Regions from separate parts of the Enterococcus sp. AZ170 genome, predicted to be linked through region 2. Evidence: predicted binding sites of a transcription regulator. Region 2 holds the regulator's gene; the other holds the start of a gene.
What was found. The regulator CtsR, encoded in region 2, represses protease genes until heat stress. The targets are predictions, from matches to a motif close to TTGGTCAAAAAAGGTCAAANA.
Positions count from the first base shown of each region.

Region 1: the regulator CtsR is predicted to act here: its motif matches at 4,776-4,796, upstream of IGJ55_RS12010 (ATP-dependent Clp protease ATP-binding subunit).

Region 1 covers NZ_CP172947.1:2,478,814-2,485,025, forward strand. Annotated here, with positions in the region: gene IGJ55_RS11980 (dicarboxylate/amino acid:cation symporter) at 1-22, opposite strand, end outside; gene IGJ55_RS11985 (aspartate/glutamate racemase family protein) at 40-762, opposite strand; gene IGJ55_RS11990 (ABC transporter substrate-binding protein) at 785-1,696, opposite strand; gene ptsP (phosphoenolpyruvate--protein phosphotransferase) at 2,177-3,904, opposite strand; gene IGJ55_RS12000 (phosphocarrier protein HPr) at 3,904-4,170, opposite strand; gene IGJ55_RS12005 (hypothetical protein) at 4,344-4,535, opposite strand; gene IGJ55_RS12010 (ATP-dependent Clp protease ATP-binding subunit) at 4,866-6,212, shown strand, end outside.
Region 2 covers NZ_CP172947.1:3,379,090-3,385,301, forward strand. Annotated here, with positions in the region: gene IGJ55_RS16165 (peptidase U32 family protein) at 1-671, opposite strand, end outside; gene IGJ55_RS16170 (ATP-dependent Clp protease ATP-binding subunit) at 919-3,408, opposite strand; gene IGJ55_RS16175 (CtsR family transcriptional regulator) at 3,413-3,880, opposite strand; gene IGJ55_RS16180 (helix-turn-helix domain-containing protein) at 4,091-4,336, shown strand; partial or broken gene IGJ55_RS16185 (DUF2130 domain-containing protein) at 4,395-5,021, opposite strand; gene IGJ55_RS16190 (hypothetical protein) at 5,183-6,109, opposite strand; gene IGJ55_RS16195 (hypothetical protein) at 6,136-6,212, opposite strand, start outside.

The DNA.
Region 1 (6,212 bases), 900 kb from region 2:
TCTTCACTTTATTTAAAATCATTCTGCTCGTACTCCTTTTCAGTCAACAAAATAGTCGCTTATTTTTTGTGGTGGATAATTAAATTTCCCAATCTTACTCTGTGATAGATGACACTCTACAAATAATTTAGCTAATTTTACGGATACTGAAACAGGGTCTATAACTGGAACACCTATTTCTTCACTTAATGAATCCGCATACATCGCAAATCTAGCACCACCTAATACAATTGCCTCAGCACCGTCTTCTTCAATCATCTTGATGATTGTGTTTTTTAGCGATTCTTTTACGGAACTGTTTTGGTTCACATTCTCCGTATCCATTTCAATCCCTCGTACTGAGGCAAGTTTTCCTTCTAAACGTAGTAAATGTGTAAGATCTTCTTGATAAGGTATATTTTGTTTGAAAACAGTTAGAATTGAATACTTATGTCCTAACATGGTCGCAATAACTTGAGATCCTTCTGCTATTGATATGACTGGAATATCTAATGCCTCTTTTAAAGCAAAAAAACCAAAATTCCCGAATCCAGCTAATACAATCGCATCTGGGTTCACTTCTTCTGTAAAATCAAGTAACCCTCGCACAAACGACCAAACAGATTGATAATCGCCAAAAGTACAATCTATATGTTTAGAGCCTTTAGGATTGGTATATGGGATCAATTCTGTAGATGAATCATTAAATCCTTTTTCTGCTGATTTCATTAAAACTTTTGTTAATTCTGTATTACTATTTGGATTAGCAACAATAATTTTCATTTGAATCTCCTTTTTCATAAAATTAATTTATTTTAGAATATAGATATGGCCGATTATCGACTAATTTGTCGTATGCTATTTTTCTGTCTAATACATCTCCTAGTATTAAATAATCTTGCCAACGATCAACCTCTTGGGACTCAATATTTATAGTCGGAGTCCACATTCCCTCTTTTATAAACAGATCAATTGTTTTAATACCGTCTTCTACGGAAATTGTCGGCCAATTATTTTTAATAATCGAGCTGCAGGCTTTTCCTCCATGTTCTAATAAATATGACGTCCCTTTTTGAAGACCTACGGCGAATTTTTCAAATTCAACTAATTTATCTTCTATTATTTCAGGCAAACTATAGTAAACACTCCAGGGTATATTGCTTCCCTTTCTGGTTAAATCACAGAAGTTAAAACCTACTTGTCGATCGATCATGGAATGAGCTGTATCTGGTTGGACTACTATAAAGTCACCAAACCCTTTTTCAAAAAGATCGCAAATCATAGCTGTTGAAAAATCATGGATAAACCGAATTTTATTTGGATCAGCACCACCTTCTCGCGCGCTGCCAACCGTCATTAAATAATGACCTGCTCCATCGCCTCCTGATACAAGTACTCTTTTTCCTTCTAAATTTTTCCAATCAAATGATCCTGATATTTTTTCTCTTGAAAGAATAACTAATGGGCATTTGGACGCTATTTTTGCAACTGACGTGTATTTTTGAATATTCTGACAATAAATCATAGGCAGCCACATTCCACCTAACACAACATCTGCTTGACCATTTTCTAAATCATCAAGTCCTTTTGTCCAAGGATCAGGTAAATACGAACATAATTTTAGCTTTTGTTCATCAAAAAAACCTTGTTCTTCTGCGATGTATTGTGGCATGTAGTTCATTGATAATCCTGTTGCAGCAATTGTAAATGTAGTCAATTTAGAAAATCTCCTTTTTGATTATATTTAGGTTTTGATAACAATATATGCTATATGGTCTCCTATGACCTTTTATCACGAGAATGCTCTACTTGATTCGTGTGATTATTGTTTGTAGACTCAGAATCAATGATTGCTAATCTTGCTTACATGTAATCAACGTAGTTTCTTGAGTTTCACTACTTTTGAATCTTTTTGAACTATCATAAATCATATTGTAAGCGGTATCCATGTCCTTTTCATTGAACTTTTTAACATTTTATTTATATTTTTTGTTTAAAATAACTATTTATTACAAACTTTATATTAAAAACGATATAATAGATGAATAAAAATAAAGGAGTAGCAAATATACTTAAACCATTTCATTGTAAACGCCACCATATTAGTATTCATTCTAGACTTAATTACCAAACATTCACTAAAAAAAGTCTTCACCACTCAGAACAGAATCTGAATGGTGAAGACTTTAGTACTTATTTATTTCGTATAATCCTTAACCAAGTCAATAACTTCTTCCATTGTATCGCAGTCATTCAACGCACGATCCGCAAGTTCAGCCATTTTCTTAGTATCTAGACGTTTCATCAAGCTACGAGTTTGAAGAATAGATGTCGCACTCATTGAGAACTCATCTAATCCCATTCCTACCAATAATGGTACAGCCATTTGATCGCCACCCATTTCTCCACACATACCAGTCCATTTACCTTCTGCATGAGATGCGTCAATCACGTTTTTAATCAAACGTAGGATTGATGGGTTATATGGTTGGTAAAGGTAAGAAACGCGTTCGTTCATACGGTCTGCTGCCATTGTGTATTGAATCAAGTCATTTGTTCCAATACTGAAGAAATCAACTTCTTTGGCGAATTTATCCGCAATTACAGCGGCTGCAGGAATTTCGATCATGATACCAACTTGAATCGTATCAGAAACTTTTGTTCCTTCAGAAACTAATTTAGCTTTTTCTTCTTCAAAGATGCTCTTCGCTGCTCTGAATTCTTTTAACGTTGCAACCATCGGGAACATGATACGTAAGTTACCGTGAACAGAAGCACGTAATAATGCGCGCATTTGTGTACGGAACATTTCGTCACCACGTTCAGATAAGCTGATACGTAAAGCACGGTAACCTAAGAACGGGTTCATTTCATGCGGTAATTGAAGATAAGGTAATTCTTTATCTCCACCGATATCCATTGTACGAACCACGACAGGCTTGCCGTTCATGCCTTCAAGAACTGCTGTGTAAGCTGTGTATTGTTCATCTTCTGTTGGGAAATCTGGAGAATCCATGTAAAGGAATTCTGTACGATATAGACCAACAGCTTCAGCACCATTGTTGTGTACGCCTTCTAAATCTTTAGGAGTACCAATGTTGGCAGCTAACTCGATATGTTTACCATCAGCAGTCACTGTTTCAGCATTTTTTAGTTTTTCCCATTCAACTTTAAGGTCAGCGTATTCTTTGCCTTTTGCTTCAAAATCAGCTTTTTCAACATCAGTTGGGTGGATGATGACATCGCCATCGATTCCGTTAACAGCTAAGATATCGCCTTCTTTGACTTTGGCAGTGATTTCTTTTGTTCCTACAATTGCAGGAATTTCAAGAGAGCGAGCCATAATCGCTGAATGTGATGTACGTCCGCCAATATCCGTTACGAATGCTTTCACATACGTACGATCTAATTGAGCAGTATCACTTGGTGTTAAGTCATGGGCAACCACAACGACCTCTTCGTTGATCATTGAAGGATTAGGAAGAGTAACACCTAATAAATGAGCTAAAATGCGTTTTGCAACGTCACGAATATCTGCTGCACGTTCTTGCATATAGGCATTATCATCCATTGCTTCGAACATACCGATATACATATCTGTTACTTCTTTTAACGCAGATTCAGCATTTACTTTATTATCTTGAATGTTTTGTTTAATTTGACCGATCATTTCTGGGTCAGCTAAAACCATTAAATGTGCGTCAAATACTTGTGCTTCTTCTTCACCAAGGCTTTGCGCTGCTTTTTCTCTGATTGCTTGCAACTCAGTCGTAGATTTTGCTAAAGCATCGTCTAAACGGCTTTCTTCAGCAGTTGTATCCTCTACAGACTTTTTATCGAAAGACAAATCAGGTTGAACTAACAGGTAAGCTTTAGCAATAGCGACACCATCACTTGCGGCAATTCCCTTTAGCATTTCAGACATTATTCTGACAATCCTTCTTTTTGCATTGTGTCTACGATAGCTGCTAATGCATCTGCTTCGTCAACACCGTCAACAGAGATTGTTACGTCTGAACCTTGGCCAACGCCTAAAGACATAACGCCCATGATTGATTTAAGGTTAACAGATTTACCTTTGTATTCTAAGTTAATATCTGAGTTAAATTTACTTGCAGTTTGTACTAATAATGTAGCTGGACGAGCGTGAATCCCTGTTTCTGCTACGATGTGAAATTCTTTCTTTTCCATATAAATCGGTCTCCTTCGTAAGTAAAATAATTTTTTATGTTAGGGTTTTCCTTTCATGATACGTTTCAAAAGAAACTAGAATCTGGATAATACCCTTTCAATTTTTAAGATTACCATTTTTTGTGAGTAGTTACAACACTTTTCACCTATTTTTTATTGAATCAAAACATCGATTACTCTTCTTCCTTCATATAACGATATATAATTCGTCCATTTAATCCAGCTTCTCCGACAAAAGACATTCTATCAGGCAGATTTTTCCAGACTTCTCTAAAAGCGGTAAAATCCTGCGGTTCAACTGTAAATTCAGAAATTTCTCCCTCTTTCAAGGCGTTGATTTGTTCTTTAAACGAATTTTCGTTCATTAATCGATCACAGCTTTCATTTTTATTTTTAACCTGTGGTCATTGTATGACAAAATTAGATATTTGTCTAAATCCCACTGATTTCACTATAAATAAACCGGATTATTTTTATAAAAATAGAATAAATTTCATTATTGTAGATTATTACGCATAATTGATTGGAATTTCTTCTTTATTCTCTTCACTAAATCTAGAGTTCAATTGCTTGATTCTTACTAAAAAGATGCTATAATAATCTCAAAGGTCAAAAATGGTCAACAGACTACTTGACTTTATCTAAAGGACTTTGATACAAAATTAGTCTTATTTTGAAAGGACGTGTTTTATCCTATGATTTGTCAAAATTGTCAACAAAATCCAGCAACGATTCATTTATATGCCAATGTTAATGGTCAAAGAAAACAATTGGATTACTGTCAAAGTTGCTATCAAAAACTAAAAGCACAAGCAAATGATAATCAACCAACAATGTCTCAACAAGATCCATTTGGTTTTGGAAGTTTAGATGATTTATATCGCTCTTTATCCCGTCAAATGCAAGAACAACAAGGGAATCCTAATGGTCAAACACCGCCAACTCAATTTGGCGACGGTAATGGCTTTAATGGTGGTCAGCCACCAAGAGGCGGAGCTGGTCAATCAAATGGGCTCTTGGGCGAATATGGTATCAACATCACTGAAGCTGCTAGAAATGGCGATATCGATCCAGTAGTTGGTCGTGATGAAGAAATCAAACGAGTGATTGAAATCTTGAACCGCCGAACTAAAAATAATCCCGTTTTAATCGGTGAACCTGGTGTTGGTAAAACAGCAGTTGTTGAAGGTTTAGCTCAAAAAATCATTGATGGTGATGTACCGCAAAAACTATTGGACAAAGAAGTCATTCGCTTAGATGTGGTTTCACTTGTTCAAGGTACTGGTATTCGTGGACAGTTTGAAGAACGGATGCAAAAGCTGATCGAAGAAATCAAACAAGCAGAAAATATTATTTTATTCATTGATGAAGTTCATGAAATCGTAGGGGCTGGTGCTGCTGGTGACGGTAATATGGATGCTGGCAATATTTTAAAACCAGCACTTGCTCGTGGTGAATTACAGATGGTCGGTGCAACTACTTTGAATGAGTACCGTATCATCGAAAAAGATGCTGCTTTAGAACGTCGGATGCAGCCAGTTCGTGTTGATGAACCAACCGTAGATGAAACGATTGCCATCCTTAAAGGGCTACAAAAACGTTACGAAGATTACCATCATGTAAAATACACAGACGAAGCAATCAAAGCAGCAGCAACTTTATCCAACCGGTACATTCAAGACCGTTTTTTACCGGATAAAGCAATCGACCTATTGGATGAATCAGGTTCTAAAATGAACTTAACGATCCAAATCGTCGATCCCAAAACAATTGAAAAAAAACTAGCAGATGCTGAAAAACAAAAACAACAGGCTTCTGCAGAAGAAGATTTTGAAAAAGCGGCCTACTACCGTGATCAAATCAATAAATTACAAGCTATGAAAGAAAAACAGATCAGTGACGAAGAAACACCAGTGATCGATGAAAAAAATATCGAAGCCATTGTTGAACAAAAAACAGGTATCCCCGTTGGTGATTTGAAAGAAAAAGAACAAACACAATTGAAAAACTTAGCAGTCGACTTAAAAGCTCATGTTGTTGGA
Region 2 (6,212 bases):
TTCACATCGTTATCCGCAAAAATATGTGTACCATGGCTGTCCTCATAAATTGAATAGTGTGTTTCTTCTTTTTTGGGTTCGGATATAAACAAGCCACGCTCTTTACTGGTTGACTCATCATTCTTTGTGAAATTATAGTAGTTTTGCAACAGCGGACGTTTTGATTGATGGATGCATGTAGCACCATATACAAGCACTTCAGCTGGAACTAGCAAATTGTCTTTCATTGCTTTCATTTCTTCAAAAGGAACTTCTCGTGCTAAGACTGCACCTATCGAGCCACGCTTCGCCCAAAAATTAATTTGTCTGGAACTGGTCACTAGAGTTTCACCATCATAAATATATGGAATCTCGATTCCATCACGCTGGATCACAAATACAACACCAGGATCTCCTACAGTTAATTGATCCGCTTTGACTTCTTGCAAAAAATTCAAATACTCAGGTACCAATTTCATTTTCTCCGGATGCATGATTCCATTCAGTGCAACCGTCACTTTTTTGCCTGCTCTATGAGCCATCTCAATAATGTTTTGCTGCTCTTCACGCGAAAATGATGTCGGCAAGCGTAACCCGAATGTTTCTTCTCCAATATATAAAGTGTCTACCCCAACTGCCAATAACGCCTCTGCTTGTTCTACTGATTCAGCAGTTGCAATAAGTTCAATCATTTTGTATCCTCCCTTAAAAGCTGAATGGACCCGATTAGTATCAATTGAAAAATAAAGCTAGTTTCTATATGATTTCATCTCTATTTACCAGCCTTCTAACAACTGTTTCATAGTAGCATAGGTTCACAAACTTTCCAATAGCCTCTAGTAATTTTAACGCTCATTTTTCACAAAAACAATACTCTACAGCCACTTCAATTGAAAAAAGCTGTACAAAACAGATTCGTTTTGCACAGCGAATTATTGATTATATTGTTTGTAAAATTTGTTCAGGTTTAGGTGATTTGACATTCAACGTTATTTTACCTTTACTTGCGCCAATGGTCACCTTATCACCTAGATGGATTTGTCCAGATAGTAAAGCTTCACTCAAACGATCTTCGACCTCTTTTTGCAATGCACGTCGAATCGGTCGCGCTCCATATTCAGGATCAAAACCAACTTTACCGATTACCTCAATTGCAGCTGCCGTAATCTTTACATTCACATCTTGCTCTCGCAAACGTTGAACAATCGATTTACTCATGATCTTCACAATTTCATGAATTTCTGCTTGATCCAATGAACGGAAGACGACTGTTTCATCAACACGATTCAAAAACTCTGGACGGAAAGCTTTTTTCAACTCTTCCATGATCCGTTTTTGCATTGCGCCATAGTCCTTAGTTAAATCCTGGACATTAAAGCCAACATTTTTTTCATCGCGAATTGCTGTTGCGCCAATATTTGAGGTCATGATCAAAATAGTATTCCTAAAATCGACCTTACGCCCTTTAGAATCTGTTAAATGCCCATCATCTAATACTTGTAATAAAATATTGAAAACATCGGGATGTGCCTTTTCAACTTCATCTAGTAAAATGACAGAATATGGTTTTTGACGAATTTTTTCAGTCAACTGACCACCTTCTTCATATCCTACATAACCTGGAGGTGAACCAATTAAACGGCTAGTGCTGTATTTCTCCATAAATTCAGACATATCGACACGAACAAGGGCATCTTCACTGCCAAACATTGTTTCAGCCAACGCTTTTGCAAGCTCAGTTTTACCAACCCCTGTTGGACCTAAGAACATGAATGAGCCAATAGGTCTATCTGGATCTTTTAACCCACTACGAGCTCTGCGAATTGCACGTGACACAGCTTGAACTGCTTCATCTTGACCAACTACTCGGTGATGTAAGATACTTTCTAATTCAAGTAAGCGTTCACTTTCTTTTTTCTCTAATTGTTGTAACGGTACACCCGTCCATTGTGAAACAACGTTCGCTACATCTTCTTCAGTCACACGATTAGCGTAGCCAGAAGCTTCTTTTTGTTCTAATAAGAGAATATTTTCTAGCTTCCGTGTCATTTTTTTCTCTTTTTGGCGTAATCTTGCTGCACTTTCAAATGACTGCGCTTGAATTGCAGCTTCTTTTTCTTGAACTAAATGAGCAATATCAATGCGTAAACTATTCACCTCAGAAGGTTCATCAGCCAAATCCAAACGAACTTTGGCGGAGGATTCGTCCATCAAATCAATTGCTTTATCAGGTAATTGACGTGAATTGATATAACGAACAGATAACTGAACAGCCGCATGCAATGCATCATCTGTGATTTCCACCCCATGATGTTCCTCATAGCGCGAACGTAGACCTTTTAAAATTTCTTCAGCTTCTTCTGGTGTCGGCTCGTCCACTTGTACACGAGCAAAACGACGTTCTAAAGCAGAATCTTTTTCGATATATTTTTGATATTCATCTAATGTTGTGGCACCAATTGTCTGTAGCTCTCCTCTTGCAAGAGCTGGCTTTAAGATATTGGATGCATCAATCGCACCTTCCGCACCACCCGCACCAATCAGCGTGTGCAATTCATCAATAAATAAAATCACTTCGCCATCTTGATAAATTTCGTCAATCACCTTTTTCAGTCGATCTTCAAATTCTCCACGATACTTAGTACCTGCTACTAAAGCCCCCATATCTAACATCATTAAACGCTTTTCCTGCATATCCTCTGGAACTTCACCATTGACGATTTTTTGAGCTAATCCTTCCGCAATCGCTGTCTTACCAACACCAGGTTCACCGACTAAAACAGGATTATTCTTTGTCCGGCGACTCAAAATTTGAATCAGACGTCTGACTTCTTGTGAACGCCCAACGACAGGATCCAAGTCTTTTTCACGGGCTAATTTTGTCAAATCACGAGCTAATGAGTCTAGTGTTGGTGTTCCTTTAGGTGCTGCTTTTTGAGCTTGATTGTTACGGCGGCGTCCAACATTACCACTCATTTGCGGGTCAGTTATCCCAATTTTCTTCATTAGTAATTGACGCATTTTAGATAAACTCAAACCTAGATTCAATAATATACGTGACGCTAATATATCTTCATCCCTAAGTAGACCTAGTAAAATATGTTCCGTTCCAATATTCGGTGCACCCAATCGTTTCGCTTCATCACCTGCATAAGCAAAAATTTGTTTTGCACGAGGAGAATATGGTAAATAAGCTCCTTTAGGATATGCTTTGACTGTTCCATATCCTGTTAAATGTTCGATTTCTTCACGAATATCATTCTTATCTGCATTTAATTGGCGCAGTGATTTCCCTGCAATACCGTTGGGTTCTAGAACTAGTGCCAATAATAAATGTTCTGAGCCTACAGATTGATGCCTAAAATATTTTGCCTCTTCTTGTGCAATCGCTAAAACCGCTCGTGCACTTTCTGTAAATAATTCATCCATATTATCATTCCTCCTCGTAACTCAAACGTTCTAAAAACGACTGCATCAATTGAGCACGTAAATATTCTTCACTTTTTCCTGCTTTGCCTAAAACTTGTTTACCCAGGACAGAGAGCATCAGATTTCCTTCTCTTTTGGTGATTACTTCTTCTTCATATAACTTTTGTATAAAAATCAGTGCATCCTTTTCTGAAAGCTCATTTCCTGTAAACTTGGCAATTTGTTTTAGTAATTGATCACTATCAGAAATTTGGACCTTAGCAATCCGAATATATCCTCCACCACCGCGTTTACTTTCTACTGAATAGCCTCTTTGAATCGTAAAGCGTGTATTAATGACATAATTAATCTGGGACGGAACACAATTGAATAAATGAGCCATTTCAGCTCTGCGAATCTCAATCTTGCTGCTTTCTTCAAGTATCTTCTTTAAATATGCTTCTATTAAATCCGAAGTATTTTGATTACTCATCACACTCATCCTTTTCCCTTGACTAATACTGACCTTAATTATACATAATTTCAACTGTTTAATAAAGGAGAATGCCTAATTTGATAAGAAAAGATAAACATTCAAGTAATTCACTGCTAAATCAACTTAAATAGAAAAAAAGAACAGAGTGAAAACTCTGTTCTTTCAATCGCCCTATCGGTCCTTGATATAAACCTTACTGATAGAATAATGGAATATAAGGCTGGTAATTCTTGTAAGAACAATTTGAAGAAATATGACGAGATAATTTGTGATATTAAATCTAGTAAACCTCGTCAGAAGCTATTATCTGATAAGGAGATTTCTGAAATAGTAGCTAAATACAAAGATAGTTGCACCATATATGAACTAGCTGATATATATGGTTGTCATAGACAGACAGTCAGCAGACATCTCAAGAAGAATGGGGTTGAGATGAGGAGTAAGATATTTTAACCTCTCGCGGTTCGATTGTAATAAATGCTTTTTATTATTCAATTTATGTAGTTTCATCTCAAATCACTCCTCTATGAATATTATCAAACTTTTTCTTCACCGTTAAATCCTCAGCATTATTATTTGCCACTCTCAAATTATTCTCAGAAGAGAGGAGTACATCTTGCTCTTATTCAAAATTAGTAATATCTATATTTTGCTCCCGCATAAAAACTACTTCTTGCTTATACTCCAAGAAATTAAGTACAGCATTTCTAAGAAGCGAGATAATCGGAATAAAGAATTGAGGACGAATCATATACATTTTTTCATATTCCTAGGAAACATCTACTATCAAAGCTCATTATCTGCTTCAAGCATAGAAACGAGAATAGCCTATTCACCTTTTTCTCATTTTTATCTTTGTCTAATTCTTTGAAAAAGCGTTCATTTTTCTTTTTAGTTTCAGTCTCATCACCTTCATTTTTCATCTCAAACATAATAAAAATAATCTCAGTTCCATTTTTGTCGTGTTCTCAATAAATTTAGCCATCCTCACTACCAAACTTAACATCATTGACCTTGCCAATCTTAACATTTTGGAATGCCGTCAAAGGCTATTTAACTCTATCTCACACTTTTTTTCTAAGCTTTCACAAACCATCTTAGTAGATTGTTTAGCCTTAAAAGCTTTGTAGAAGCCAATACGAATGTAAATCTAGACCAGCCTCTTGTATAACTTAAACCTAGTATCGCATTTCTTAGGAGAAGACCCTTCCCTCCATCTAGTTTAAGAAATTGATAATAGCACTCAAATAAAATTCCGCTATAACAAAAGTAGCAACAGGTAACTTTCATATATCTGAATTAATCCCTTACCTTACTATCTAATATATCAAATTCTTTTTGTAACATATCAATAATCGCACTCTCCAAGTGAACGATCTCCTTAAATTGCTTCTCAATATCTTTCAAATTTGCTTTTTCTGCTATCACTGCCTTCATAAGTGTTAAAAATATATTCGACCATTTACTATAAGAATTTAAATATTCATTTTCCAAATTTTGTCTTTTTCTTAATCTAAAAAAGTCTGCCGCCTGTTTTCTACTTCTACAGATCTTGTCTATCTCTTCTAACAGGAAATCAATCGCAATAAAGTTTCTTTCTCTTATTGCACTTACGATATCCGTAGTCATCTCTTTCAACCCAGATAAGCCACAATAAGATAGATAGTTCTCATAGTTCTCATATTGTGCTGCCTCTGTCATTATTTTTAAATTATCCGCTATAGCATCAACAGTACTGATTGTTTTTGAGGTATGTTTTGCTTTTTTCAGATCAATCAGTTTGCAGTTCAAGTGTTTTTGAGATTGATTCCACCATGAAATAAGTAGTTCAGGCTCAACTTCATCTTGATAGTTAAAATAATTATCTTGAACGAAGATCATATTTTTTTTCACTTTAATAATTAACGCATGAACATGATGGTTTTTCTGAAACATATGACAATAATTCAAATAGAAATAGTCTAATTTTATTAAGTATTCTCCTTGATCTCTTATTATCTCTTCTATAGGTGGATTAATGGTTTCAATAAATTGAATGCCAAAATACTTATTAAGATAATAGTCGTAATAATATGGTTGAACGTTGACTATGTTCTTTTCATTATTCTGGCTTTTGTAGTAGTTTAATCCTGCTCTCCAGAAAAAATTTTTGTAATCAATATTTAATTCTATAAGTTTTTCTGCAATGAGTACTTCAAAACAGTTCAGTTGAGGCTCCTGTAACATTCATCTAATTCCTCTCTCTCATTATTTTAGAATAATGTTATTGCAAAAATATGTACCCCTAAGTGCCTTGGAAACTTTATGAAACTAATTTTAGTTTGCTGAT